Regions from separate parts of the Corynebacterium frankenforstense DSM 45800 genome, predicted to be linked through region 1. Evidence: riboswitches for the same ligand, from Rfam matches in the RefSeq annotation. Region 1 holds a riboswitch; each other region holds the start of a gene.
What was found. Region 1 has a riboswitch for thiamine pyrophosphate ahead of CFRA_RS05870 (bifunctional hydroxymethylpyrimidine kinase/phosphomethylpyrimidine kinase). Riboswitches for the same ligand answer to the same signal wherever they lie in the genome.
Positions count from the first base shown of each region.

Region 2: another riboswitch for thiamine pyrophosphate. It lies ahead of CFRA_RS02830 (3-oxoacyl-ACP reductase); the one in region 1 lies ahead of CFRA_RS05870 (bifunctional hydroxymethylpyrimidine kinase/phosphomethylpyrimidine kinase).
Region 3: another riboswitch for thiamine pyrophosphate. It lies ahead of CFRA_RS04225 (ECF transporter S component); the one in region 1 lies ahead of CFRA_RS05870 (bifunctional hydroxymethylpyrimidine kinase/phosphomethylpyrimidine kinase).

Region 1 is NZ_CP009247.1:1,345,558-1,354,971, forward strand. Features, by position in the region: gene CFRA_RS05855 (NAD(P)/FAD-dependent oxidoreductase) at 1-97, opposite strand, end outside; gene CFRA_RS05860 (SAM-dependent methyltransferase) at 119-1,414, opposite strand; gene CFRA_RS05865 (NAD(P)/FAD-dependent oxidoreductase) at 1,552-2,952, shown strand; TPP riboswitch at 2,986-3,080, shown strand; gene CFRA_RS05870 (bifunctional hydroxymethylpyrimidine kinase/phosphomethylpyrimidine kinase) at 3,117-4,679, shown strand; gene CFRA_RS05875 (pyruvate formate lyase family protein) at 4,940-7,051, shown strand; gene grcA2 (autonomous glycyl radical cofactor GrcA2) at 7,104-7,355, shown strand; gene pflA (pyruvate formate-lyase-activating protein) at 7,396-8,271, shown strand; gene CFRA_RS05890 (class I SAM-dependent methyltransferase) at 8,290-8,874, opposite strand; gene CFRA_RS05895 (magnesium and cobalt transport protein CorA) at 8,995-9,414, shown strand, end outside.
Region 2 is NZ_CP009247.1:658,589-668,002, reverse strand. Features, by position in the region: gene CFRA_RS02865 (ABC transporter substrate-binding protein) at 1-330, shown strand, start outside; gene CFRA_RS02860 (carbohydrate ABC transporter permease) at 547-1,632, shown strand; gene CFRA_RS02855 (carbohydrate ABC transporter permease) at 1,629-2,462, shown strand; gene CFRA_RS02845 (PDDEXK family nuclease) at 3,129-4,205, opposite strand; gene CFRA_RS02840 (hypothetical protein) at 4,428-4,829, shown strand; gene CFRA_RS02835 (hypothetical protein) at 4,836-5,231, shown strand; TPP riboswitch at 5,435-5,536, shown strand; gene CFRA_RS02830 (3-oxoacyl-ACP reductase) at 5,694-6,470, shown strand; gene CFRA_RS02825 (LLM class flavin-dependent oxidoreductase) at 6,470-7,783, shown strand; gene CFRA_RS02820 (YdcF family protein) at 7,883-8,356, opposite strand; gene CFRA_RS02815 (hypothetical protein) at 9,341-9,414, shown strand, end outside.
Region 3 is NZ_CP009247.1:958,883-968,296, forward strand. Features, by position in the region: gene CFRA_RS04215 (BCCT family transporter) at 57-2,093, shown strand; gene CFRA_RS04220 (patatin-like phospholipase family protein) at 2,189-3,070, opposite strand; TPP riboswitch at 3,123-3,233, shown strand; gene CFRA_RS04225 (ECF transporter S component) at 3,232-3,924, shown strand; gene CFRA_RS04230 (ABC transporter ATP-binding protein) at 3,921-5,273, shown strand; gene CFRA_RS04235 (energy-coupling factor transporter transmembrane component T family protein) at 5,270-6,025, shown strand; gene CFRA_RS04240 (peptide ABC transporter substrate-binding protein) at 6,505-8,082, shown strand; gene CFRA_RS04245 (ABC transporter permease) at 8,106-9,032, shown strand; gene CFRA_RS04250 (ABC transporter permease) at 9,025-9,414, shown strand, end outside.

The DNA of each region.
Region 1 (9,414 bases):
CGGCGTCGAGGATGGCGCGGACGGCGGCGTCGGCCGCCTCACCCCCGCCGACGATGACGTGCGGGTAGGAGTCCTTCAGCTGTGAGACATCGGTCATGGGACCGAGTGTAGGTGCGAATCAGCGGCGACCGCGGCGGTGGCGGTGCACGGCGGTCAGCTGCACCAGGTCGAGCATGCCGAGGTCGACGAGGGCCCGGCGCAGCGCGAACTGGTAGCGCCACAGCCGGCGGAAGACGGCGTCGAAGCCCTCGGCGGCGGCCTCGCGGTGGTGCGCGGCGAAGGTCTCCTCCTGCAGGCGCAGGGTCTCGCCCAGATGCGAGCCGAGGTGGCGCTCGGCGACGACGCGCAGCGCCGAGCCGCGGTCGAAGCGCCGGTAGAGGTCCGTGAGCGGCGGGTGGTCGAGTGCGGGCCACAGGTAGGCGCGCAGCGGGTCGAGCGCGCGGCGGGCCGTCGCGGTGGTCTTGTCGGTGGCCACCACGGTCTGCATCGCGAGTCGCCCGCCGGGGGCGAGCAGGTGGTCGACGGCGGTGAGGAAGGCCGGGCGGTCCCTGGCGGAGAGCTGCTCGTAGCGCTCGACGGAGACGACGGCGTCGTAGCGGCCGCGCCAGCCGACGGGAACGGCGGAGTCGATGAGCTCGGTGGCCACCGAGTCGCGCACGCCGGCCAGGGTGAGCTGCTCGACGGTGGCCTCGAGGTGGGCGCGGTCGGCGGTGAGCGTGTCGACGGTCGCGCGGCGCTCGGCGGCGGCCACCGCCAGCGCCGAGCCGGTGCCCGGGTACTCCAGCAGGTGGGTGCCGGGGTGGCAGTCCACGGCGTCGAGCAGCAGCTCGAGCGCGCCGCGCTGGGCGGGGCCGAGGTCGGGGCGGGCGACGTCGACGGGCGCGGAGTGCTCGGTGACGTCGACGAAGTGGCGGGCGGGCTCGTCGCCGTGCCCGGCGCCGCGCACGAAGGACTCCACGGCGGTGCGCACGGTCGTCGGCACCCCGGAGCTGAACGCGCCGGCGGCGAAGGTGACCTGGTCGCCGGAGCTGAACTTGACCAGCTCGGCGGGCAGCTCGGCGCCCTGGTAGTCGCCGGGTTCGACGCGCGGGCGCGCGCCGACGGCCGGGCGGTAGCCGGTGGAGATCAGCGCGCGCAGCACGGCCGCGAGGTCCTCGGCGTGCCACTCCCCGGCCATGAAGGACTCGGCGAGGCCGAGCCAGCCGGAGGTGCCCAGGCGGGCGAAGAGCTCCTCGTGCTCGACGACGAGGTCCGGGGAGCCGGCGGGGTCGAGGGAGAGACCCGCCTTCGCGCAGGCGTCGGCGAAGCGCGCCTCCGCGCGGCGGGCCCGGACACGGGCGACGGTGCCGGCGGGGACGCGGGCGACCCCGGGCCAGCGGCCGGGGTCGATGCTCTCGAGATGCTCGCTCGTCATGACGTGTCAGAGATTACCCGGCGAGAGGCCCGCCACGCGTCCGGCGCGCGCGTGTGACCCCCGCCGGGGTGTCGCGGGAGTGAGGTGGGTCTATCATTACGCAGTGCATGAAAGCTGAACCAGAGGAGCATTGCTGCATGACTGAACAGCCGTACCGCCCGGCCGGCGGCCGCCACCACGTCGTGATCATCGGATCGGGCTTCGGCGGTCTGTTCGCCACCCGCGAGCTCGATGGGGCGAACGTCGACGTGACCTTGATCGACCGGAACAACCACCACCTGTTCCAGCCGCTGCTCTACCAGGTGGCCACGGGCATCCTGGCCTCCGGCGAGATCGCGCCGCAGACCCGCCAGATCCTGGCCGACCAGGACAACGCCTCCGTGGTCGAGGGCGAGGTCGTCGACGTCGACACCGACAAGCAGACCGTGACCACGGTGCTCGGCGACTACCGCCGCACTTACGAGTACGACTCCCTGATCGTCGCCGCCGGCGCCGGTCAGTCCTACTTCGGCAACGACCACTTCGCCGAGTTCGCCCCCGGCATGAAGACCATCGACGACGCCCTCGAGATCCGCGCCCGCGTCGCCGGCGCCTTCGAGCGCGCCGAGCAGACCGACGACCCGGCCGAGCGTGAGCGCCTGCTGACCTTCGTCGTCGTCGGCGCCGGCCCGACCGGTGTCGAGCTGGCCGGCCAGCTCGCCGAGATGGCCCACCGCACCCTGGCGGGCGCCTACCGCAACTTCTCGCCGAACTCGGCGAAGATCGTGCTGCTCGACGGCGCGCCCCAGGTGCTGCCGCCCTTCGGCAAGCGCCTCGGCCGCAAGGCCCAGCGCCAGCTCGAGCGCCTCGGCGTCGAGGTCAAGCTCAACGCCATGGTCAACAACGTCGACGAGAGCTCGGTGACCTACCGCTCCGGCGACACCGACCACACCATCGAGACCTACACCAAGATCTGGTCCGCCGGTGTGGCCGCCTCCCCGCTGGGCAAGCTCATCGCCGACCAGGCGGGCGCCGAGGTCGACCGCGCCGGCCGCGTGCAGGTCAATGACGACCTGACCGTGGGCGACCTGGACAACGTCTTCGTCGTCGGCGACATGATGGGCAAGGACCGCCTGCCGGGCGTCGCCCAGGTGGCCATGCAGGGCGGCGAGTACGCCGCCGAGCAGATCGCCGCGGAGGCCGCGGGCCGCGACAAGTCCGCCCGCGAGCCCTTCGAGTACTTCGACAAGGGCTCGATGGCCACCGTGTCCCGCTTCTCCGCGGTGGTGAAGATGGGCAACGTCGAGGTCGCCGGCTTCATCGGCTGGGTCCTGTGGCTGGCGGTGCACGTGATGTACCTCGTCGGCTTCCGCAACCGCTTCGTCGCTGCCTTCTCCTGGGGCCTCAACGCGATCTCGCGGCACCGCTGGAACCTGGCGACCACCTCGCAGCAGATGCACGGGCGCACCGCCCTGCGCAAGCTGAGCGAGCTGTTCGACCCGAAGGACGCGGAGAGCCCCATCGAGGTGCGCGACTCCGCGCAGTACCCGAACCTCTGACCCGGAGGGACGCGGTGCGCTGCTAGGGTGGCGTCCAAGACAACGGGGTGCCCCGCCGAGGGGCTGAGAACACACCCGTGGAACCTGCTCTAGCTCGCACTAGCGGAGGGATTGTCTCCTCGACGCGCGCGGGCCGGGGCCTTCGATACGGAAGGACACCGCCCATGGCCAGCACACAGATCCCCACCGTCCTCGCGATCGCGGGGACGGACCCCACCGGGGGCGCGGGACTCCAGGCCGACATCAAGGCCATCAGCGAGACCGGGGGTTTCCCGCTGAGCGTGGTGACCTCGCTGGTCGCCCAGAACACCTGCGGCGTGCGCGAGGTGCACACCCCGCCGGTCGACTTTCTCCTCGCCCAGCTCGACGCCGTCTTCGACGACGTGCGCGTCGACGCGGTCAAGATCGGCATGCTCGGCACCGCCGAGGTCACCGAGGCCGTCACGGGGTACCTGGACGCCCACCCCGTCAAGACGCTGGTGCTCGACCCCGTCATGGTGGCCACCAGCGGCGACCGGCTGCTCGACTCCGCGGCCGAGGCCGCGCTGCGCGAGCTGTGCCGGCGCGCCACCGTGATCACCCCCAACCTGCCCGAGCTTGCCGTCCTGGCCGGGGAGCCCGAGGCGGAGGACCTCGACGCCGCCGTCGCGCAGGGGGCGAGGTTGGCCGCCGAGCTGGGCTGCGCGGTCGTCGTCAAGGGCGGGCACCTCAGCGAGGAGCGCGCCGACAACGTCTGGGTCTCCCCCGCCGGCGCCACCCACCCCGCGCCCACGGCGCGGGTGGCCACGCGCAACACGCACGGCACCGGCTGCTCGCTGTCCTCCGCGCTCGCCGGGCGCCTGGCCGCCGGCGACGAGCCCGGCGACGCCCTGGCCTGGGCGACCGGCTGGCTGGCCGAGGCCATCGGCCACGCCGACGCGCTGGGCATCGGAGAGGGCAACGGGCCCGTCGACCACACGCACCGCTCGCGGCGCCTGGCCGCCGCGGCGGCCACCACGCCGTGGCCGGAGCCGGCCTCCGTGCCCGAGGCGCTCGAGGCGCCGGAGGACCTCGGCGCACTGGCGACCGAGGGCCTCGAGGCCCGCATCGAGGCCGCCGGCCCCTGGACCGCCGCGCTGTGGCGGGCCGCCGCCGGGGTGGCCGAGGCCGCGACCACCGGCGAGTTCGTGCGCCGGCTCACCGGCGGCTCGCTGGCGAAGCCGCAGTTCGACTTCTACCTGCACCAGGACAAGCTCTACCTGGACGACTACTCCGAGGCGCTGGCCGAGGTGGGCACGCACACCCCCGCGGGCGAGGACCGGCTGGCCTGGTTCCACGACGCCGCCGAGACCATCGAGACCGAGGCCGCGCTGCACCGCGCCTGGTTCCCCGAGGGCGCGGACGCCGAGGACCCCTCCCCCGTCACGCTCGGCTACACCAGCTTCCTGCGCGCCGCCGTGCGCTCCGAGGAGCCGTGCGTCGGCGCGGCCGCCGTGCTGCCCTGCTACTGGCTCTACTCGGAGATCGGGCTGCGCATGGCCGAGCACATCCGCGAGGACCATCCCTACCGCGCCTGGCTGGAGACCTACTCCGACGAGGGCTTCATCACGCAGACGAAGGCCGCCCTCGCCCGCGTCGAGCGCGCCCTGGCCGCGGGCTCGCCGCGCGGGCGTGCGCGGGCGGTGCGCGCCTTCCTGAACTCCTGCCACTGGGAGCGGGAGTTCTTCGACCAGGCGTCGCGGGCCTGACCTGGGGTGACGCCCGGCGGTGTGAGGTGGGATCGTCACCGCGGACAAAATGACGTGTCGCGCTTTAAGGTCCGACCATTGCGGTGTACACTGAACCGTGGTAATCACCCGCACCGCCAGTGCGGCCGTGAGCCCGCGGGCGAGAGTCCCGCGGAAGAGACTGCATAGGCAATCTGATTGACACGCGCGGGAGCGTGAACACCCCGTCTGGCCACCGTCACACCCGGCCCACGCCCTCGCCCGGAAGGATGTGTGCCCACGTGACCACCACGACCGCCCCGAACGAGACGTCCTCCGCCTGGGCCGGCTTCACCGCCGGAAACTGGCAGGACGAGATCGACGTCCGGGACTTCATCCAGCGCAACTACACCCCCTACGACGGTGACGCCGGCTTCCTGGCCGGCCCCACCGACAAGACCCGCAGGGTGTGGGACCACCTCGAGGAGAAGTACCTCTCCGTCGAGCGTGAGCGCCGCGTCTACGACGTCGACACGAAGACCCCGGCGGACATCGACGCCTTCCCCGCCGGCTACATCTCCGAGGACGACGACGTGGTCGTCGGCCTGCAGACCGACGTCCCGCTCAAGCGCGCCATGATGCCCTTCGGCGGCTGGCGCATGGTGCAGACGGCGATCAAGGAGGCCGGCAAGGAGGTCGACCCGGACGTCCGGGAGATCTTCACCCGCTACCGCAAGACCCACAACGACGCCGTCTTCGACATCTACACCCCGCGCATCCGCGCCGCGCGCTCCTCCCACATCGTCACCGGCCTGCCGGACGCCTACGGCCGCGGCCGCATCATCGGCGACTACCGCCGCGTCGCGCTCTACGGCGTGGACCGGCTGATCGAGGAGAAGCAGCGCGCCAAGGACTCCGTGGCCGACAAGCCCTTCTCCGAGCACTGGGCGCGCTTCCGCGAGGAGCACGCCGAGCAGATCAAGGCGCTCAAGAAGCTCAAGCACATGGCGGAGCTCTACGGCTTCGACATCTCCGGGCCGGCGACCACGGCCCAGGAGGCCGTGCAGTGGACCTACTTCGCCTACCTGGGCGCCGTGAAGTCCCAGGACGGCGCCGCGATGTCCATCGGTCGTCTCTCCGCGTTCCTCGACATCTACTTCGAGCGTGACCTGGCCGCCGGCCGCATCACCGAGGAGGACGCCCAGGAGATCATCGACGCGCTGGTGATCAAGCTGCGCATCGTCCGCTTCCTGCGCACCGAGGACTACGACCAGATCTTCTCCGGCGACCCGTACTGGGCCACCTGGTCCGACGCGGGCTTCACCGAGGACGGCCGCAACCTGGTCACCAAGACCTCCTTCCGTCTGCTGCAGACCCTGCGCAACCTGGGCCCGGCCCCGGAGCCGAACATCACCGTCTTCTGGGACCCGGACCTGCCGGAGGGCTACAAGGAGTTCTGCGCGGCGATCTCCATCGAGACCTCCGCGATCCAGTACGAGTCCGACAAGCAGATCCGCAAGCAGTGGGGCGACGACGCCGCCATCGCCTGCTGTGTCTCGCCGATGAAGGTGGGCAAGCAGATGCAGTTCTTCGGCGCGCGCGTCAACGCCGCCAAGGCGCTGCTCTACGCGATGAACGGCGGCCGCGACGAGGTCACCGGCAAGCAGGTCACGGAGGAGGGCCTCTTCTCCCCCATCACCACCGAGGGCCCGCTCGACTTCGACGAGGTCTGGCAGAAGTACGAGGAGATGCTCGACTGGGTGGTGGGCACCTACGTCGAGGCGCTCAACATCATCCACTACTGCCACGACCGCTACGCCTACGAGGCCGTCGAGATGGCGCTGCACGACTCCGACATCGTGCGCACGATGGGCTGCGGCATCGCCGGCCTGTCGATCGTCGCCGACTCGCTGTCCGCCATCAAGTACGCGAAGGTCACCCCGGTGCGTGACGAGTCCGGCCTGATCGTCGACTACATCACCGAGGGCGACTTCCCCGTCTACGGCAACGACGACGACCGCGCCGACGACATCGCCGCGACCGTGGTCTACACCGTCATGGAGAAGATCCGCCAGATCCCGCTCTACCGCGACGCGATCCCGACCCAGTCGGTGCTGACGATCACCTCGAACGTCGTCTACGGCAAGGCCACCGGCGCCTTCCCCTCCGGCCACGAGGCCGGCACCCCGTTCGCGCCGGGCGCGAACCCGGAGAACGGCGCCGACAACCACGGCATGGTCGCCTCGATGCTCTCGGTGGGCAAGCTCAACTACGAGGACGCCCTCGACGGCATCTCGCTGACCAACACCATCACCCCCGCCGGCCTCGGCCGCGACCGCGAGGAGCAGGTGACCAACCTGGTCGGCGTCCTCGACGCGGGCTTCGTGATGAACCCCGAGAAGTGCGACAACTGAGACCCTGTCCCCCGACCCCCTGAACCACCCCGATTCCCTGAAGGAGCCAACCATGACCACCCCCACCTTCGACGAGCGCCAGGCCGCGATGAAGGCCGCCCGCACCGAGGCCAACCAGGACGCCGGCCTCTACCACGCCAACATCAACGTCCTCGACGAGTCGACCCTGACCGACGCGATGGAGCACCCGGAGAACTACCCGAACCTGACGGTGCGTGTCTCCGGCTACGCCGTCAACTTCGTCAAGCTCACCGAGGAGCAGCAGCGCGACGTCATCTCGCGCACCTTCCACCACTCCAGCTAGACAGCACCGCTGGCAGCAGCCCAGCTAGAAAGGCGTTCCCGTGGCCAACGACGGCATCTCCGGGGTCGTCTCCCTCGAGCCCGAGGCGGGCGAGCGGGTCCGCGGCGCGGCCGCCGGACTCGGCGTGGGCCTCGAGCTGCCCGAGAGCGAGATGGACCGCGCCCAGCTCCTGGAGGCCCGGCGCACCGGCGAGGTCGCGCTGGTCCACTCCTGGGAGCTGGTCACGGCCGTCGACGGCCCGGGCACCCGCCTGACCGTCTTCCTCTCCGGCTGCCCGCTGCGCTGCCTGTACTGCCACAACCCGGACACGATGCAGATGCGCACGGGCACCCTGGAGTCGATCGACGACATGGTGCGCAAGGTGCTGCGCTACCGGGCGGTCTTCCGCGCCTCCGGCGGTGGGCTGACGATCTCGGGCGGCGAGCCGCTCTTCCAGATCGCCTTCACCCGCCGGCTGCTCGCCGAGGTGCACGCCGCCGGGGTGCACACCTGCGTGGACACCTCCGGCTTCCTCGGCGCACGCCTGCGCGACGAGGACCTCGAGAACGTCGACCACGTGCTGCTCGACGTGAAGTCCGGCGACCCGGAGACCTACCGTAAGGTCACCGGCCGCGACCTGGCCCCCACCATCGCCTTCGGCGACCGGCTGGCGCGGCTGGGCAAGACGGTCTGGGTGCGCTTCGTGCTCGTGCCGGGCCTGACCGACGACCCCGACAACGTCGCGAAGGCGGCCGACATCGTCGCCCGCTGGGAGAACGTCGAGCGCGTCGAGGTCCTGCCCTTCCACAACATGGGAGCGGACAAGTGGCACGAGCTCGACATGCACTACACCCTCGACGGGGTCAGCCCGCCCAGCGACGAGTCGCTGGCGGCGACCCGGGAGATCTTCCGCTCCCGGGGGCTGACGGTCTTCTAGCGGCCCCGGCCGCCACCCCTAGCGCCGCGCGAGGATCGCGACGAGGAACCCCGACATCGGGGTGTACGGGTCGAGCTGCCAGGACTCGTAGGCGTTCTGCAGCTCGAAGCCCGCGCGTGCGGCGGTGTCCAGGAAGTCCGGCGCCGCCCAGCCGCGGTTGAGCCCGAAGCCGACGAGGAAGCGCCCGCCGGGGCGCAGGGAGCGCGCGATGTTCGCCAGCGCCGGCTCGCGGCCCTCCTCGGAGAGGAAGCCCATCACGTTGCCGGCGGAGACCGCCACGTCGAAGTTCCCCTCGGGGATCTCGTCGGTCTCGAGGTCGCCGACCTCGAAGCGCACGTCCGGGAAGTCCCTGCGCGCGTAGCCGATGAGCACCGGGTCGAGGTCCGTGCCCACCACGTGGTGGCCGCGGGCGGCCAGGTAGCCGGCGACACGTCCCGTGCCGCAGCCGGCGTCGAGGATCCGCGCGCCGCGGTCGGCCACGGCGTCGACCAGCCGCGCCTCCCCGTCGATGTCCCGGCCCTCGGCGACGAAGTTGCGCCAGCGGGCCGCGTAGTTCTCCGAGTGCATCGGGTTGGCCTCGGTGATCTGCTTCCAGGTAGCCATGGGAGCTAAGTTTAGTGCTGTCCCGTCCGCCCCGCCCAGGAGGTGCCCGTGCCGAACAACCGCCGCCCCACCCGCCTGCCCCGGTTCACCCCCCGGAGCCCCCGGCCGGTGGGCCCTCCGGTGCCGGCCCAGCGGGCGGTGGCGCACTGCCGCGTCTTCCGCGACGGCAGGCGGGTGGCCGGCGAGTTCACCCCGGCGAGGGCGCGCGCGGAGGTCGCCGAGAGCGGCGGCTTCGTCTGGCTCGCGCTCCAGGAGCCGGACGAGACGCAGATGCAGCAGGTCGCCGCCGAGTTCGGCATCGACGAGCTGATCGTCGAGGACGCCGTGGCCGCCCACCAGCGGCCGAAGGCGGAGCGCTACGACGACCAGCTCTTCCTCGTCGTACGCCCGGTGGTCTACGCCCGCGCCGAGGACGTCGCCGACTCCCGCGACATCATCTCCACCGCTGAGATCCAGACGGTCATCGGCCGCGACTTCGTGCTCACCGTCCACCACGGCCCGGAGGTGCCGGGCCTGGCGCGCCGCCTCGACGGGGACCTC
Region 2 (9,414 bases), 690 kb from region 1:
ATCAACATCAACTCCGAGCACAAGGCCACCGCGCGCGACTTCATCGAGTACGTCGTCAGCGAGGAGAGCCAGCGGTCCTTCGCCGAGGCCTCCTTCCCGCCGGTGCTCGCCTCCATCTACGACGACCAGGAGCTGATCGCCGAGCAGCCCTACCTGCCGGCGCTCAAGGAGTCGCTGGAGAACGCCAAGCCGCGCCCGGTCAGCCCGTTCTACGACGCCATCTCGAAGGCCATCCAGGACAACGCCTACGCCGCCGTCAACGGTGACGTCGACGTGGACAAGGCCACCGCGGACATGAAGGCCGCGATCGAGAACGCCTCGGCGGAGTAACCGAGCGTGTCCGGATCGACAGCCGTACCGCACGGTGCCGGGGACGGGCGTGCCGGTGGTGCCGACGGTTCCGCCGGTGGTGCCGGTGTTGCCGCAGCCGGCGTGACCACCGCGGAGCGCCCCTCCCCCACCGGAACCCGTGAGTCCGGCCGGACCGGCGCGCGCCGCCAGGCCCGCGTCCAGGCGCGCAACGCCGCCTGGCTGATCGCCCCGGCCATGATCGTGCTGGCCGTGGTCATCGGCTACCCGATCGTGCGCGCGGTCTGGCTGTCGTTCCAGGCCGACAAGGGGCTCGACCCCGAGACCGGCCTGTTCACCGAGGGCGGCTTCGCCGGCCTCGACCACTACCTCTACTGGCTGACCCAGCGCTGCTCCGCCGGGGTCTGCCCGCCCGGCGTCATCGCCACCGACTTCTGGCCGGCGGTGCGCATCACGCTGTTCTTCACCGTGGTCACCGTGGCCCTCGAGACGGTCCTCGGCGTGATCATGGCGCTGGTGATGAACCGCGAGTTCCGCGGCCGCGGCCTGGTCCGCGCCGCCGTGCTCGTGCCCTGGGCCATCCCGACGGCCGTCACTGCCAAGCTCTGGCAGTTCATGTTCGCCCCCGACGGCGTGGTCAACGCGACCCTGGGCACGGACATCGCCTGGACCACCGACCCGTGGGCCGCCCGCACCGCCGTGATCATCGCCGACGTCTGGAAGACCACGCCCTTCATGGCGCTGCTCATCCTCGCCGGCCTGCAGATGATCCCCAAGGAGCTCTACGAGGCCGCACGCGTCGACGGTGCCTCGGCCTGGCAGCGCTTCACCCGCATCACCCTGCCGCTGGTGCGCCCGGCACTGATGGTCGCCGTGCTCTTCCGCACCCTCGACGCGCTGCGCATGTACGACCTGCCGGTGATCATGATCTCCGGGTCCTCCAACTCGCCGACAGCCACCGTCTCCCAGCTGGTGGTCGAGGACATGCGCCAGGGCCACTTCAACTCGGCCTCCGCGCTGTCCACCCTGATCTTCCTGCTCATCTTCGCCGTGGCGTTCATCATGATCCGCTTCCTCGGCGCGGACGTCTCCGGCACCCGCAACCTGCCCGGCGGCAAGAGCCGGGCCCGGGGCCTGCGCGGGCTGCGCGAGCGGTTCGGCCGCGGGCGCGGTCGCGCAGGCGAGACCGGGACCGCCGCGCCGGCCGCGGTCGGCGCGGGGGCGTCCCACGGTGACGCCGCACGCGACGGCGACCCACGCGGCGTCGGCAAGCGCGGCGTAGGCAAGCGGGGCAACCACGACGCGGAAGGCGGTGCGCGATGAGCAAGACGCGTTCGTTCATCGGCAACTACCTGGGTCTGATCCTCATCCTGATCTGGGGGCTCGCACCCTTCTACTGGATGGTCGTCACCGCGCTGCGCGACCCGTCGCACACCTTCGACACCACGCCGTGGCCGACGCACGTCACGCTGGACAACTTCCGCGACGCGCTGGCCACGGACAAGGGCAACGACTTTTTGGGCGCGATCGGCAACTCGCTGCTGATCTCCGCGACGACGACCGCGCTGGCCGTGGCCGTGGGCGTGTTCACCGCCTACGCGCTGGCCCGGCTGGACTTCCCCGGCAAGGGCATCGTCACCGGCATCATCCTGGCCGCCTCGATGTTCCCGGGCATCGCGCTGGTCACCCCGCTGTTCCAGCTCTTCGGCGATCTCGGGTGGATCGGCACCTACCAGGCGCTGATCATCCCGAACATCTCCTTCGCGCTGCCGCTGACCGTCTACACGCTCGTGTCCTTCTTCCGCACCCTGCCCTGGGAACTCGAGGAGGCCGCGCGCGTCGACGGCGCCAGCCGCGGGCAGGCCTTCCGCAAGGTGCTGCTGCCGCTGGCCGCCCCGGCGCTGTTCACCACGGCGATCCTGGCGTTCATCGCGACCTGGAACGAGTTCATGCTCGCCCGGCAGCTGTCGACCACCGACACCGAGCCGGTGACCGTGGCGATCGCCCGCTTCTCCGGGCCGACCGCCTTCGAGTACCCGTACACCTCGATCATGGCCGCCGGCGCGCTGGTGACGATCCCGCTGGTGATCATGGTGCTGTTCTTCCAGCGCCGGATCGTCTCGGGGCTGACCGCCGGCGGGGTCAAGGCGTGAGTCCAGGGGATCAGACCGGGCCCGGGGGTGGACCCGGTTCCGGGGGTGGGCCCGGTTCCGGGGGTGGGCCCGGTTCCGGGGGTGGGCCCGGTTCCGGGGGTGGGCCCGGGTCCGGGCCAGGCGCCGGCCCTGGTGCCTCAGAGAGCCGGCGGCGCGGCCTGGTCTGGGACACCGCCTTAGGCTTCGTCGGTTTCCTGACCGCGCTGGCCGTCCTGCAGGCCGTGCTCAACGTGTTCCGGCCCGAGCCTGCGATCTGGCCGGGGCTCTTCGCGCTGGTGATGGTGGTGGCCACCTGGCTGGTCTGGAAGGGCCGGGCCCGGTACTCGGGGTGAGGGCGTGGGGCTCGGTCGAAGGCTGGATAGATGCCGGATTGAGCCCCGAGCCGGTCCCAGACCAAGTCCGGATCGGCCCCGGAACGGTCCCGGGCCAAGGCCGGCCAACCTGCGCGGGAGCTTTTACCGGGTCCCGGTCGGTAAAGCTGATTTGGCCATCGCAAAACCGCAGGTCGCGGGACCGGCCAAAATCGACTACCGACCTGTGGTCGGTAAATCCGTGCGGCCCAGCGCCAACCACGCCCCGAAAACCGTCGTTCCGGGACCAACTGCTCCTCTACCGAGACCCGATCACCCGGTGCTCCGGGCCCGGCACTCCCCTACCCAAGCCCGATCACCCGGCGTTCCGGGCCCGGATCCGGTCTATGTAGCCGGCCAGATCCGCCGACCACCTCTCGGGCTCGTGAAGCATGCCGGCGGTGAGCACGATGACCGTCCAACCGGCGCTCTGGATCTGGTGACGGCGAGCGAAATCCTTGTCGCGCTGGCTGCGCTTCAGATGGTGCTCGCCGTCGTAGAAGATCGCAATCTTGAGCTCCGCGCAACCGACGTCGGCGACCGAGATCAACCGACCGTCGATCCGGATCCCCAACTGCGTCGTCCAGGTGCAGCCCTTCTCCTTGAAGACCGTTGCGGCCTGCAGCCGAGTCGTGGTCTCGGGCACTGACTCCGCGCCGGCATCGGCCAACCGCAGCACCGGTTCGAGTTTGCCGGCGGCGATGAGCGGGGTCGCGCAACTGCGAAACTCTTCGGGACCGACCTGCCACCGGTTCATGAACCGGTCCGCGACCTGGACCGCACGCACCAGGTCCGGGTCCAGTCCCGGCACCGCTGGCACAGGCCAACGATGGGTGCCGAGCAGCGCCGACCGGATGCAGTGCAGGGCGGTCATCATCGGCGGAGTGACCTGTACGTGCAGGTCCCACAGCGTTGTCTGCCACGTCAGCCCCCTCGTGTCCCGCCGAAGGACCGTGGACTCGAGGCTGTGTCTGGCCACACGCTTGTCGCCGCCGCGGTTGAAGAGGACGGTGTCGGCTGAGTCGCTGAACTCATCCACGCCCCAGAGCATGGCCGCGCTCCACACCGCGGCGACCGCACGCGGGCGGACGGACAGGTGGGCGTAGAGCCGGTCGACGGCGGAGACCCAGTATCGGATCCGGCGCGGATGGACGTCGCCCTGCAGCATCACCAACTTTTCGTTACGGGCGGACTCGGCCGGAACGCACAGGTCCGGGGACACGAGCCGAAAACGCCGAGCGAACTCATCCGCCGGTTCCGCGGGGAACATCAGTGCCTGAAAGGCGGCTTCCACGACCTTTCCGCGACACGGCACGGGTGCCGGCCGGCGCCGGTCGGCACCACGCAGATGGTGGGAAAGACGTTTGTCGATCTCGGTGCCGCGGTAATCCACGACGACGGTCCTCTCGCTCGGCGTACTCGTCTCAACCTGTTGGACCGACCGGAGTGGTGAATTGGTTCCCCGAGTACCCCTCAAGCGCAGGGGAAACACCTGTCCCCGCGGGCGGGTGTACCCCCGCCGACCCATTAGATACACATTCATTATCCAGGTAGCTATTATCTTGCGTTAAGTTCTCAGCCGTGCCACATCACAGGAGCCAGAATGAAGTTCCGCATGAACCGGAGGACCGCCGTCGCGGCCGCCACCGCCGCCGTGACCGCCTCCACCCTCCTCGTCGCCCCGCAGGCCAACGCCGCCGAGGTGACCTACCACAAGGACGCCCAGCGCTGCACGATCGTCTATGACCAGGCCGACCACGACCGCTACGCCGAGCTCGAGGGCAAGCGCTACCAGGCCCTGGCCAACGTCTTCTACGACGCTGTGCCGGGCCTCGAGGAGATCGTGCGTCCCGCCGCCGAGGAAAACCGCAAGACGCTCCGCCTCGGCGACTACGACAAAGTCCTGGCGATGCTCGTGGACAACGGCTACAAGTACGATCCGCTGATCCCCACCGCCGTGCTGCGGCTGCAGCGCGAGGCGAACAAGGAGCAGACCTCCTCCCTCGAGAAGGGTTAGTGGGGTGTGGACAAGACCAACATCGCCCTGGAGCTGACCGGGCTGAGCGACGTCCTCAAGGGCAACATCGAGGACTTCAACGCCACGGTCAACACCACCGACCCGCAGCTACAAAATCGCCTGGTCATCGCCTACCGCACCGCGACCGTCGAGCTCGACGGCCCGCGCAAGGACGCCCTGCGCAAGTGCGCCTCCGCCGGTTCGGAGAGCGGCGACGCGCTGCTCAGCGCCGCGAGCATCTCCTCCGGCGGCGAGAACAGCAAGCTCGACGAGGGGCTGGACAAGGCCAAGAAGATCGGCATCGGCGTGGGCGTCGGCGCCGCCCTCTACGCGCTGCTTCTGCTCATCGGTTCCTTCTCCCCGATCTGGTACCCGGAGCTGCAGAAGGCCATGAGCCGCTGACTGACCCCTGAAACGTCGGCCACGGCCGGCGGCCACCGGCGGCACCCGCACACGCGGGGCCGCCGATTTTTCGTATTCACCCGCCCTGCGTTCCGGCAGCGGCGCCCCGACACCTCCCCCACGCCCACCGGGTCCCTTGCCCCGCATACCCCCGCCCCACCCCCGACTCCCACCGTCGGACCTGTGATGCTGCTAACTTCGGGCGCAGTGACACGGGGTGCTTTCCCCTCCCGGGGAAGGCTGAGATGACACCCGTCGAACCTGATCCAGTCAACACTGGCGAAGGGATGTCCGGTCCTCGCACGCGGGCGACGGGCCCACGCGGAGGACACGCACCCGGGTGTGACGCGCGCCCGTCGGCAATGTCAGTGCACCGACGGGTGGGCACCGCGCACGGGCGACGCGACGCAACCGCAGCGCCGGGGCCGCGCCTTTCGCCACCGCACCTGAAAGGCCGCACCAATGAATGCCCTGAACACGCCCGTCTCCGAACGGCTCGTCCTCGTCACGGGCGGCGCCCGCGGGCTCGGCAAGGCGCTCAGCGAGGCGTTCCTGCGCGAGGGCGCCCGCGTGATCGTCAACTACCACACCAGCTCCGAGGCCGCCGAGGCCATCGTCGCAGAGCACCCCGACCGCGCCCTGGCCGTCCAGGCCGACGTCCGCGACCGTGAGCAGGTCCAGGCGCTCTTCGACGCCGCCCACGAGCACTTCGACGCCCCGGTGACCACCGTGGTCAACAACGCGCTGGTCTCCTTCTCCTTCGACGGCGACGCCCGCCCGAAGGCCGAGGACATCACCGCCGGACACTTCGACGAGCAGTTCTCCGGCGCCGTCCACGGCGCGCTCAACACCATCCAGCTGGCCGTGCCCGACTTCGAGAAGGCCGGCTTCGGCCGCGTGGTCAACATCGGCACCGACCTCTTCCAGGCGCCCTCGGTGCCCTACCACGACTACACCGCCGCCAAGGCCGCGCTGCTGTCGCTGACGCGCACCTTCTCCAAGGACCTCGGTCCGAAGCACGTGACCGTCAACATGGTCTCCGGCGGCCTGCTGCGCACCACCGACGCCTCGGCGGCCACCCCCAAGGAGGTCTTCGACATGATCGCCGCCGGCACCCCGCTGGGCTCGGTGACCACGCCCGAGGAGTTCGCCGACACCGCCGTCTTCTTCGCCTCGCCGCTCTCGCGCGCGGTGACCGGCCAGAACCTGCTGGTCGACGGCGGGCTGGTGATGGGCTGATGGCACGCGAGGTCCACCTCAACCTCTTCGCCTTCGGCGCCGGGCACCACTCGGCGGCCTGGCGCGCGCCCGGCTCCTCGGCCGAGCGCCTCGGCGAGATCGACTACTGGCAGCAGCTGGCCCAGACCGCCGAGCGTGGGCTGTTCGACGCGTTCTTCCTCGCCGACGGCCAGGCCGCCGGCATCGGCGGGCTGTCCCGCTCGCCGGGCTGGTACCTCGAGCCGGTGACCACCCTGACCGCCCTGGCCCGGGCGACCCGGCACATCGGCCTGGTCACCACGATATCGGCGACGTTCTGGGACCCCTTCCACGCCGCGCGGCTGCTCGGCAGTCTGGACCACATCTCCGGCGGGCGCGCGGGCATCAACGTGGTGACCTCCATGACCGACGACGAGGCGCGCAACCACGCCATGGCCGCGCTGCCTGCCCACGCCGAGCGCTACGCGCGGGCCGAGGAGTTCATCGACGTGATCGAGCGGCTGTGGGACTCGTGGCCGGCCAGTGCCGTGCGCGCCGAGCGCGACGGCGTCTACGTCGACGAGTCGCAGCTGAAGTCCCTGAACCACCACGGCCGCTTCTTCGACGTCGCCGGGCCGCTGAACCTGCCCTCCCCGCCGCAGGGCCGCCCGGTGCTCTTCCAGGCCGGCGCCTCGGAGCCGGGGCGCAACCTCGCCGCTCGTGCGGCCGAGGGCATTTACGCGGTGGCCTGGGACCTGGAGATGGCCCGCGACTACCGCGGCGACATCCGCCGGCGCGCCGCCGAGTTCGGCCGCGACCCCGACGGCATCGCCGTGATGCCGGGACTGGTGACCTACGTCGGCGCCACCGAGGCCGAGGCGTACGAGAAGAAGGCCGCGCTCGACGCGCTGCTGCCGATCGACGACGCCCTGGATCAGCTGGCGTTCTTCGTCGGCCAGGACACCTCCGGCTGGGAGCTCGACGCGCCCGTTCCGGAGCTGCCGCCGGTCGAGGAGTTCACCGGGCCGAAGGGCCGCTACCTGACGGTGCTGCGCATCATCGAGACGAAGCGGCCGACCGTGCGCGAGCTGCTCGGCTACCTGGCCGCCGGCGGCGGGCACGCGACCTTCATCGGCACGCCCGAGCAGATCGCCGACGAGATCGAGCGCTGGGTCGACGGCGGCGGCGCCGACGGGTTCAACCTGATGCCGCCGGCGCTGCCCGCGAGCATCGACGACTTCGTCGACCAGGTCGTGCCCGTGCTGCAGGAGCGCGGCCGGTTCCGCACGGGTTACGACGCCGCGACGTTGCGCGGGAACCTCGGTCTGCCGGCGCCGGACCCGCTGCGCAGGTAGTGCGGGGCTGACGGGCGCTGCGCCGGGCACGGCGGACGCGGCGCCCGGTGCGGCGGTTGCCAAGGCCCGGTGACACCCGGCGCGCCCGGGGCGGGCCCGCTACCGCCCGAGGCGGGCGACGAGGCGGCGCCAGGCGATGCGCGCGGCCGAGTGCGGCAGCGCGAGGACCTCGCGCAGGTAGGTGTCTCGGCGCTGGGCCCGCGGCGTCGGCGCCGGGATCACCTCGACGGGGATGCCCAGGTGCCAGGCCCACAGGCGGGCGCGGCGGGCGTGGTAGTTGCTCGTGACCACGATGAAGCCGCCCGCGTCCGGGAAGAGCCGGCGGGCGTGCTCGAGGTTCTCGTTGGTGGAGGTCGCCAGCGGCTCAGCGACGATGCGTGCCGGATCCACCCCGGCCTGACGCAGGTCGCGGGCCATGACGTCGGCCTCGCCGCGGCCGGAGACCACGACGGGCACGCCGAGGCGCCTGCCCGCCACCGCGGCGGCGGTGCGCAGGCGGGCGGCCAGCACGGGCTGGGCCCGGCCGTCGTCGGTCTTGGAGCCGAGCACCAGGATCGGCCAAGCGCCGGACATCCCCGTGCGGCGGTCACGATCGCCGCGGACGGTCCGCGGATTTCCCGAGTCAGGCACGCCGTCGATCCTACCGCGGCGTCCGGGAAAGCTGACAGCGAGAGCGCGGCCCAAGGCATCGCATGCCGTCCCTACTACGCCGTTAAAAAATATTTCCAGAACGGTGTACAACACAGAGCTTTTCTGCCTACCATATGCATGCCGCTTCAAAACGAGATGAAAGGTACCCCGATGAAGCGACCAACTTTAGCCGCAGCTGTTACAGCGTCACTCACGATCACGGGGTGAGTACACCGAGCACGGCTAACGCCGACTCGGTCGACACCACCTCTGGCGACGTTAGAGTTTCAATGCCGGAGACTCAATCTCAATCCGGGAAGGCCTCGGAGCCGAGGTTGAACTGATATCTCCCAGCGAACAGGCTACGACCCGTGCGGTCGGCGATCAAGCACCACAGTGCGTCTACGCGTACCGGGAGAAGGGGGCCATCCAGGTCCAGAACGATTGTCCCGACGGATGGCGCGTCAAGGTCGTGCTGCGTTTTGCTCCAGACACTGGCTGTAAATGGGTCGAGCCGGGAACCCGAACAAACATCGGGATCAACCCGATAGCCCCCATTGACCGAATTGAGCTGTGCTGATGCAACGTATCAAAGCCACACACTCCAGGCTGCTGACCGCGATAGCTGCAGGACTTGCAATCATCACAGCCGCCATCGGTCTACCGGCGATAACGTTCGACGACACACCAACCCGGTCGAATCTGGCCTTCGCAGACTACATCGACCCAGGAAAGGTACTCGGGTCAGCCCCGTCCCAGCGGGAATGCCGGACGATGCGAGACCGGAAAGCTCCTTATTATCCGGGCTGGCACCTGTACTGCATACACGACAACACCAACAACTCCTGGGTTCTCACCTATGACGAATAGGAGCAGGCATTCTCCCCGGGTGCAAACCAAAGAGCAGACCATCGAAAGGAAACCAGCATGGACCTCGAGAAGTCGATGAGCTTTGAGGGACGCGAAAAGCACCTCATCGCCGAGCTGGAGAGCGCCGGCCG
Region 3 (9,414 bases), 390 kb from region 1:
AGGACCGGCCGCGCACGCACCGCAACGTCGAGCGCGCCCGCCGGTTCCTCCGCGAGGTGACCTACCCGCACAGCATCCACCCGGCGCTGGTGCCGGGTGTCTCGGTCGACGACCAGAAGATCCGCTACCGCGTCGACCGGCCCATCGTGCTCACCGTCGGCGGGTTGATCATCGCCTTCGTCCTGTGGGGCATCGTCGCCCCGATGAACGTCTTCGACGTCTCCAGCGCCGCGCTCGACTGGCTGATGGTCAACCTCGGCTGGATCTTCACCGTGGTCGCCATCGGCATGGCCATCGTGCTGCTGTGCCTGGCGTTCTCGCGCTTCGGCAAGATCCCGCTCGGACTCGACGACGAGAAACCCGAGTACTCCACGCTGTCCTGGGCGGCGATGCTCTTCGCCGCCGGCATCGGCATCGCCATCATCTTCTTCGGCCCCTTCGAGCCGATGTCGCACTACCTGAGCCCCCGCCCCGGCGCCTACGAGCCGGCGACGCAGGAGGCCGTCATCGGCGCGCTGGCGCAGTCCGCCCTGCACTGGGGCGTCAACGCCTGGGCGATCTACGCCGTGGTCGGCCTGGCCGTCGCCTACGTCTCCTACCGCCGCGGGCGCGTGCCGCTGATGAGCTCGATCCTCACGCCGCTGTTCCGCAACAAGGACACCGACTCGCTGCCCGCGCGCATCATCGACGGGCTGGCCATCATCGCCACCCTCTTCGGCACCGCGGCCTCCCTGGGCCTGGGTGCCCTGCAGATCGGCACCGGATTCCAGCTGGTCACCGGCTGGTCGACGACCGGCAACACCGTCGCTCTGATCATCATCGTCGTGCTGACCTGCGGCACCATCGCCTCGGCGACCTCCGGGGTGGCCAAGGGCATCCGGTGGCTGTCCAACATCAACCTCGTGCTGGCCATGGGGCTGGCGATCTTCTTCTTCGTCGTCGGGCCCACGGCCTTCCTGGCCAACATGATCCCGGCCGTCGTCGTCGACTACGTCGGCTCCCTGCCCGAGGCGCTCTCGGCGAACATGGGCCAGGGCGAGGACATGCAGGAGTTCCTCTCCGGCTGGACCACCTTCTACTGGGCCTGGTGGGTCTCCTGGTCGCCGTTCGTCGGCGTCTTCGTGGCCAAGATCTCCAAGGGACGGACCATCCGCGAGTTCGTCCTCGGTGTGCTGTTCATCCCCGGCAGCATCATCATCCTGGCGTTCACCATCCTGGGCGGCACGGCCATCTGGCTGCAGCGCGAGAGCGGTGACATCGTGCCCGGCAACGACCCGGCGAACATGCCGCCGGCCGAGGAGATCTTCTTCATCGTGCTCGACCACCTGCCCGGCGCCCAGATCGTCGCGCCGGTGGTGCTGGTCATGCTCGCCGTCTTCTTCATCACCACCGCCGACTCGGCCTCGCTGGTCAACTCCCAGCTCAGCCAGCGCGGCAACCCCAACCCCAACCGCCTGGTCACCGCCTTCTGGGCGATCTGCATGGCCGGCATCGCCGCGGTGATCCTGCTCGCCGGCAACGAGAACGCGCTGCAGGGCCTGCAGAACTTCGTCACCGTCACCGCGCTGCCCTTCGCGGTGATCCTGATCCTGATGATGCTCGCCCTGCTGCGTGAGCTGCGCGGCGACCCGCTGGCATTGCGGCAGCGCTTCGGCGAGGAGGCGCTGGCCGGTGCCGTGCTGCACGGCGTGCGCGACTACGGCGACAACTGGATGATCTCCGTGGAGGGCACCGCCGACGAGGACTACGCCGCCGGCGCGGCCTTCGACTCGACGGCCGCCGAGTACACCGAGTGGTACGCGCGCACCGACGAGGAGGGCAACCGCGTCGGCTACGACTACGAGACCGGCGAGTACCTCGAGGAGGTCAACGACTCCGCCGCCACCGACGGCAGCTGGGACCCCGAGGAGGGGGAGAGCGGTGCCGTGGACTCGGCGGACGCGGATGACGCCGTGGGGCCGGCTGGTGCGGTTGGCTCAGACGACGCGGATGGCGTCGCGGGTTCGGCCGGCTCAGACGACGCCGCCGGCTCGGCCGGCGCCGCCGGTTCCGAGACCGCCGACGGTGCCTCGGACGGGGAGCCGAAGGCCTAGGGCACTCAGTGTGCGTCTGCGGCGCCGGGGCGGTCTCCGCCTCCGGCGCCGTCTCCGTCTGAAGGGCACACGCCGTCTTAAGCGCCGTCGCCGTCTTAGGGGTTCCCGCGGTCTCCGGGGCCCTCGCCGCGCGTGAGGAACTCGGCGATGGCCGGCCACTCGCGCTCGGCCTGGGCACGCGCCGAGTCGAAGGCGGCGTTCAGGCGCGCCTCGTCGAGCTCCCGCGAGGAGACCAGCTCGCCCTCGGGGGCGAAGAGGTAGGCCCGTCCCTCGGCCTCGAGTTCGCGCAGGTGCGCCATCGTCGCGTTGTAGCGCTCGTGGCGCGTCAGCAGCCGCTCGGCGACCGCCGGGCGGCGCCGCAGCAGCGTGCGGATCGCCCGCGGGTGCCCCAGCGGCGGGCGCACGAATCCCGGGGGACGGGTCAGGATCACCAGGAAGCGCTCGAAGCCGTCGGCCTCCGCGGCGTCGACGGGGATGCCGCCGGAGGGCCCGAGCGCGCCGTCGACGTACTCGCGCCCGTCGATCTCGGTGGGCGGCATGATCACCGGCAGCGACGAGGAGGCGCGCACCCGGTGGAAGAGGTCGACCATCCCGTCGACGTCGTCGGCCGACCAGTAGACGTGCTCGCCGGTCTGCGCGTCGACCGCGCCGATGCGGAACGGGATCTCGGGGCGGGGCCGCTCGGGGAAGCGGTCGGCGGCGTAGATGTACTCGGAGTGGAAGAACCCCTTGCCGCGCAGGAACCAGCTGAGCCCGGCGAACTCGGGCTCCTGGGCGGCCTCGACGAAGTTGCGGTGCAGCTGGCGGCGGTCGCCGTCCAGGTAGGCGACGGTGTTGGTCGCCCCGGCGGAGATGCCGCCGACCCAGCCGACGCGCACGTCGTTCTCCAGCAGCACGTCGAGTACACCGGCGGTGTAGACGCCGCGCATGCCGCCGCCCTCCAGGACGAGGGCCGTCGTCGGTGCATTCAGACTCACGACGGACCAGCCTAACGGACGGGCGGTTTGGTGGGGTCTGCTACTGTGACACGCGTCATCCGCGGGAGCCCCGGAAGCAGGGGCTGAGATGCCGGTAAGGCCCGGCGAACCGTAGAACCTGATCCGGTTAGCACCGGCGCGAGGAAAGGATTCCGTCCGTCATGCGTGAAAACACGCCTGCCGCGAACGCGGCACCAGTCCAGTCTGCCCAGAACGAGAACGAGCGGGCCAGGCAGAACAAGTGGGGCAAGAAGGACAAGCAGGACAAGACCCCCGGCCGCCTGAACTGGCGCGTGGTCGACATCATCGTCGCCGCCGTGCTCGGCGTGACCTGCGGCCTGATCTTCTGGGTGTGGAACTCCGTCGGCTACGCCTGGACGACCACCATGGACGCGCTGACCCCGGGCCTGGGCGGCATCGCCATCGGCATCTGGCTGCTCGGCGGCACCGTCGGCGGCCTGGTCATCCGCAAGCCCGGCGCCGCCCTGTTCGTCGAGGTGCTCGCCGCGGTCGTCTCGGCGACCCTGGGCAACCAGTGGGGTATCGGCACCGTCTACTCCGGCCTGGCCCAGGGCCTGGGTGCCGAGCTGATCTTCGCCGCCTTCGCCTACCGCCGCTTCGGGCCGGTATCCGCGGCCCTGGCCGGCGCGGGCGCCGGCGTCGGCGCGATCGTCCTGGAGCTGTTCACCGCGGCCAATCTGGCCAAGACCCTGGAGTACAACCTCATCTACGCCGGCTGCGTGATCGTCTCCGGCGCCGTCCTCGCGGGCCTGCTCGGCCACGCCCTGGTCCGCGCGCTGGCGCGCACCGGTGCGCTGGACCGCTTCGCGGCCGGCCGCGAGGTCCGCGCGTGAGCGTCGTCGCCCGCGACTTCGGCTACCGGTACGCCACCCGCAGCACCCCGGCCCTCGAGCACGTCGACCTCGACGTCGCCGACGGCGAGCGCGTGCTGCTCACCGGTGACTCCGGGGCCGGCAAGTCCACACTTCTCGCCGCGGTCGCAGGTGTGCTCGGCGGCGCGGACGAGGGCGAGCGCACGGGCACCATCGACACCGACGGCACCGTCGGGCTCGTCCTGCAGGACCCGGAGAGCCAGGTCATCGCCTCACGTGTGGGCGACGACGTCGCCTTCGGCTGCGAGAACCTCGGCGTCGCCCCCGACGAGATCTGGCCGCGCGTGCGCCGCGCCCTGGAGCTCGTCGGCCTCGACCTGCCGCTGGACCACCCCACCTCCCGGCTCTCCGGCGGGCAGAAGCAGCGCCTGGCGCTGGCCGGCGTGATCGCCATGGGCGCGCGCACCCTGCTGCTCGACGAGCCGACGGCCAATCTCGACCCGCAGGGCGCCCGCGACGTCGCCGCGGCGGTGCGGCGCGTGTGCGCCGAGACCGGCGCGGGCCTCATCGTCGCCGAGCACCGCACCGAGCTGTGGGCCCCGCTGGCCACCCGCTTCCTGCACCTGGCCGCCCCGAAGGCCGGCGGCGGCATCCGCGAGATCACCGCCGCCGAGCTGCCCGGCCGCCCCGAACTGCCCGCCGCCCGCCCCGGACGTGCCCAGGCCGAGCCGGTGCTCACCGGCCGCGGCCTGGTCACCCGCGCGGGCGCGGCCCCGGACGTCGCGCTCCCCGAGGCCTGCTCGACCGTGATCACCGGCCCCAACGGCGCCGGCAAGACCTCGCTGCTGCTCGCCTTGGGCGGCCTCGACCGGCCCCGCCGCGGCGAGGTGCGTCTGCGCGGTGTCGAGGGCGCCCCGCACACCTGGCGCTCGGCGGCCCTGGCCCGCCGCATCGGCACCGTGTTCCAGGACCCCGAGCACCAGTTCGTCGCGCGCAGCGTCGCCGAGGAGCTGGCCGTCGGCCCCCGGGTGGCCGGCCTCGACGAGGCGGCCGCCGACGCCCGCGCCGAGGAGCTCATGGACGCCCTGGGCCTGACGCACCTGCGCGCGGCGAACCCCTTCACGCTCTCCGGCGGGGAGAAGCGCCGCCTGTCGGTGGCCACCGCGCTGGCCGCGGCCCCGCAGGTGCTGCTTCTCGACGAGCCGACCTACGGCCAGGACCCGCGCACCTTCGCCCGCCTGGTCGAGATGCTGCGCGCCCTGACCGACAAGGGTGTCACGGTCGCCTCCGTGACTCACGACGAGGACTTCGCGGCCGCCCTCGGCGACCACCGCGTCACCGTCGGCGCCGGGACGGGGGAGCGGGCGTGAACCTCATCTCGAAGACCAACCCCGTCACCCGCGTCGCCGGGCTCGCGCTCATGACGACCCCGCTGCTGATCAGCGTCGACTGGCTCTCCGCGGCCGTCGCGCTCGTGCTCACCGTCGCACTCGCCCCGCTGTGCGGCGTGGGACCGCTGACGCTCGCCAAGCGCGGCTGGCCGATCCTGGCCGTCGCGCCCGTCGCCGGCGTCTCGATGGCGCTCTTCGGCAGGCCCCAGGGCCACGAGTACTTCTCCTTCCTCGTCGCCCACGTCACCGACAACTCCCTCGAGCTCGCCCTGGCGGTCACCCTGCGCGTGTGCGCCGTCGCGCTGCCGGTGGTCGTGCTCGTCGCGCACATCGACCCGACCGACCTCGGCGACGGCCTCGCCCAGATCGCGCACCTTCCCGAGCGCTTCGTCATCGCCGCGATCGCCGGCGCCCGGCTGATCACGCTCTTCCGCGACGACTGGGTCTCGATGTCCCGGGCGCGCCGGGCACGCGGCATCGCCGACCGCGGCCGCCTGCGCCACCTGGCGACCCTCTCCTTCGGCCTGCTGGTCATCGGACTGCGCCGCGGTTCGAAGCTCGCCGTGGCCATGGAGGCCCGCGGCTTCGGGCGTGCGGGCAGGCGCACGTGGGCGCGGACCTCGACGGTCTCGCTTGCCGACGCCGCGTTGCTCGCCGTCTGCGTCATCGTCCCGGCGTTGGCGCTGGGTGCGGCCATGTCGGCGGGCACCTTCCGGTTCCTGGGCGCGTGACGGTGTGACGGCTGCGTCGCCGGTGTGACGGCTGCGCCGTCGGTGTGACGGCTGCGCCGTCACACCCGGGGAGCCGCCCCACCCGGGGACGGATGCGGCCGGCGGATGCTCACGGCCGGGGAACGCATGCCGGGGGAGCGCGCACGCCGAGGGAGCGCGCACGCCGGGGGAGCGGGGGCGGAGCTGTCGCTCCGGGGACGTGCACGCCGGGGATGTCGCTCCGGGGGAACGGGGCGTGGGGCTCTCGGCACGCGGGAGAGATGTGGTATTCCGCATAGCAGAATGTGAGCTAGATTAAATCACCCCCGGATGTGTGTGAAGCATTAAATGGTGTTACTAGTATTTTCCCAGCTAAACCGGGCACAACCGGAAATGTCCGTGCGTACGGGGCCTAACGCCTTTACCCCCGGTCACAGCGAAAAGTAATATTCCCCCTAATCCCGATCCGTCTCCCTATGACTGTGAAAGAGAAAAGCACCATGAAACTCAGAAAGATCGTGACGGTGCTCTCCGCCGGCGCGCTCGTGTTCGGTATCGCCGCCTGCTCCAGTGACGGGGACAACGGCGGCAGCGGCGACTACGTGACCACCTTCAGCACCGAGCCGCAGAACCCGCTGCTGCCGGCCGACACCAACGAGGTCGGCGGCGGCAACATCATCGACCTGGTCTTCTCCGGCCTCGTCTACTACGACGAGGAGGGCGAGGTGCACAACGAGGTCGCCGAGTCCATCGAGTCGGACGACTCGCAGCACTACACCGTCAAGATCAAGGACGGCGAGACCTTCTCCGACGGCACCCCGGTCACCGCCGAGAGCTTCGTCAAGGCGTGGAACTACGCCGTGGAGAACTCCCAGAAGTCCGCCTATTTCTTCGAGCCGATCCTCGGCTTCGAGGAGGGTGCCTCGTCCATGGAGGGCCTCAAGGTCCAGGACGACCACACCTTCACCATCGAGCTGACCCAGCCGGAGTCCGACTTCGCCACGCGCCTGGGCTACTCCGCCTTCTACCCGCTGCCCGAGGTCGCCTACGACGACATGCAGGCCTTCGGCGAGAACCCCGTGGGCAACGGCCCCTACAAGCTGGATTCCTGGAACCACAACCAGGACGCCACCGTCGTGCCCGACGAGAACTACGAGGGCGACCGCAAGGCCCAGAACGACGGCGTCCAGTTCGTCTTCTACACCAACCCGGACGCGGCCTACGCCGACCTGCTCTCCGGCAACCTCGACGTCCTCGACGCCGTGCCGGACAGCGCCTTCTCCAACTACGAGCAGGAGCTCGGTGACCGCTCGGTGAACAAGCCGGCCGCGATCTTCCAGTCCTTCACCATCAACTCCGACGAGGAGCACTTCACCGGCGAGGAGGGCAAGCTGCGTCGCGAGGCGCTGTCGATGGCCATCGACCGCGAGGAGATCACCGACACGATCTTCCAGGGCACCCGCACCCCGGCGACCGACTTCACCTCCCCGGTCATCCCGGGCCACTCCGACTCGCTCGAGGGCAAGGAGGTCCTCGAGTTCAACCCGGAGAAGGCCAAGGAGCTGTGGAAGAAGGCCGACGAGATCTCCCCGTACTCCGGTGAGTTCACCATCGCCTACAACTCCGACGGCGGCCACCAGGCGTGGGTCGACGCGGTGACCAACCAGCTGCGCAACAACCTGGGCATCGACGCCAACGGCGCGCCGACCCCGGACTTCAAGACCATGCGCGACGAGGTCGAGAACCGCACCGTCAAGGGCGGCTTCCGCACCGGCTGGCAGGCCGACTACCCCTCGCTGGGTAACTTCCTCGAGCCGCTCTACGCCACCAACGGCGGCTCCAACGACGGCGACTACTCCGACAAGGCCTTCGACGACAAGCTGCGCCAGGCCGCCGGTGCCACCGACGACGAGTCGGCGGACCAGTCCTACAACGAGGCCCAGGAGATCCTGCTCCAGGACCTGCCGGCCATCCCGCTGTGGTACTCCAACATCGTCGGCGGCTACTCGGAGAACGTCGACAACGTCGTCTTCTCCTGGAAGCAGGTGCCCCTCTACTACCAGATCACCAAGAAGTAACACCCCCGCTGTAAAGGTCGACCATGCTCCGCTACACCGGTCGGCGGCTGCTGCAGATGATCCCCGTGTTCTTCGGGGCGACCCTGCTGCTCTACGCGATGGTGTTCCTGATGCCCGGAGACCCCGTCGAGGCACTCGGCGGGGATCGCGGGCTGTCGGACGCCGCGCGGGAGCGCATCACCGCCGAGTACAACCTCGACAAGCCGTTCCTCGTCCAGTACCTGCTCTACCTGAAGGGCATCGTCACCCTCGACTTCGGCACGACCTTCTCCGGTCGTCCCGTCTCCGAGGCGATGGCCAACGCCTTCCCCGTCACCATCAAGCTGGCGGTGATGGCCCTGATCTTCGAGGCGGTCTTCGGCATCGCCTTCGGCCTGTTCGCGGGCATGCGCCGCGGCGGGATCTTCGACTCGACCGTGCTGGTCGTCTCCCTGTTCGTCATCGCCGTGCCCTCCTTCGTCATCGGCTTCGTGCTCCAGTTCGTCGTCGGCGTCAAGTGGGACCTGCTGCCGGTGACCGTGGGCAACCACGAAGACTTCATCTCCCTGCTCATGCCGGCGGTCGTCCTCGGCGCGCTCTCCTTCGCCTACGTGCTGCGCCTGACGCGCCAGTCCGTCTCGGAGAACCTGCGCGCCGACTACGTGCGCACCGCCCGGGCCAAGGGCCTGGGTAAGGGGCAGGTCATGGTCCGCCACGTGCTGCGCAACTCGCTGATCCCGGTGGTGACCTTCCTCGGTGCCGACCTCGGCGCCCTGATGGGCGGCGCGATCGTCACCGAGGGAATCTTCGGCATCAACGGTGTGGGCGGCGCGATCTACCAGGCGATCCTGAAGGGCGAGCCGACCACCGTCGTCTCCTTCACCACCGTCCTGGTCATCGTCTACATCGTGGCCAACCTGCTCGTCGACCTCATCTACGCCGTGCTCGACCCGAGGATCCGCTATGCCTGACCGTCACGACATTCCCGAGACCGAAGCCCGCACCGACGTCCACGCCGGCGCCCCGGTCGCCGACGAGCAGTTCTTCGCGGCCCGCCGCGGCCAGGAGCACTTCATCGCCGACGGCGACGAGGCGGGCCTCGGCGCCGTCGACGCCGTCGCCGACGAGTCCGCACCCGCCTCCCAGTGGGTCGTCGCCTGGCAGTACCTGCGCCGCCGGCCCCTGTTCTGGATCTCCGCGGTGCTCATCCTGCTGGCCCTGGTCACCGCGGCCTTCCCGGGGCTGCTCTCCGGGGCCGACCCGCGCGCCTGCGACCTGGCCAACTCCCTGGGCGGGCCGACCTCCGGCCACCCCTTCGGCTTCGACCGCCAGGGCTGCGACATCTACGCGCGC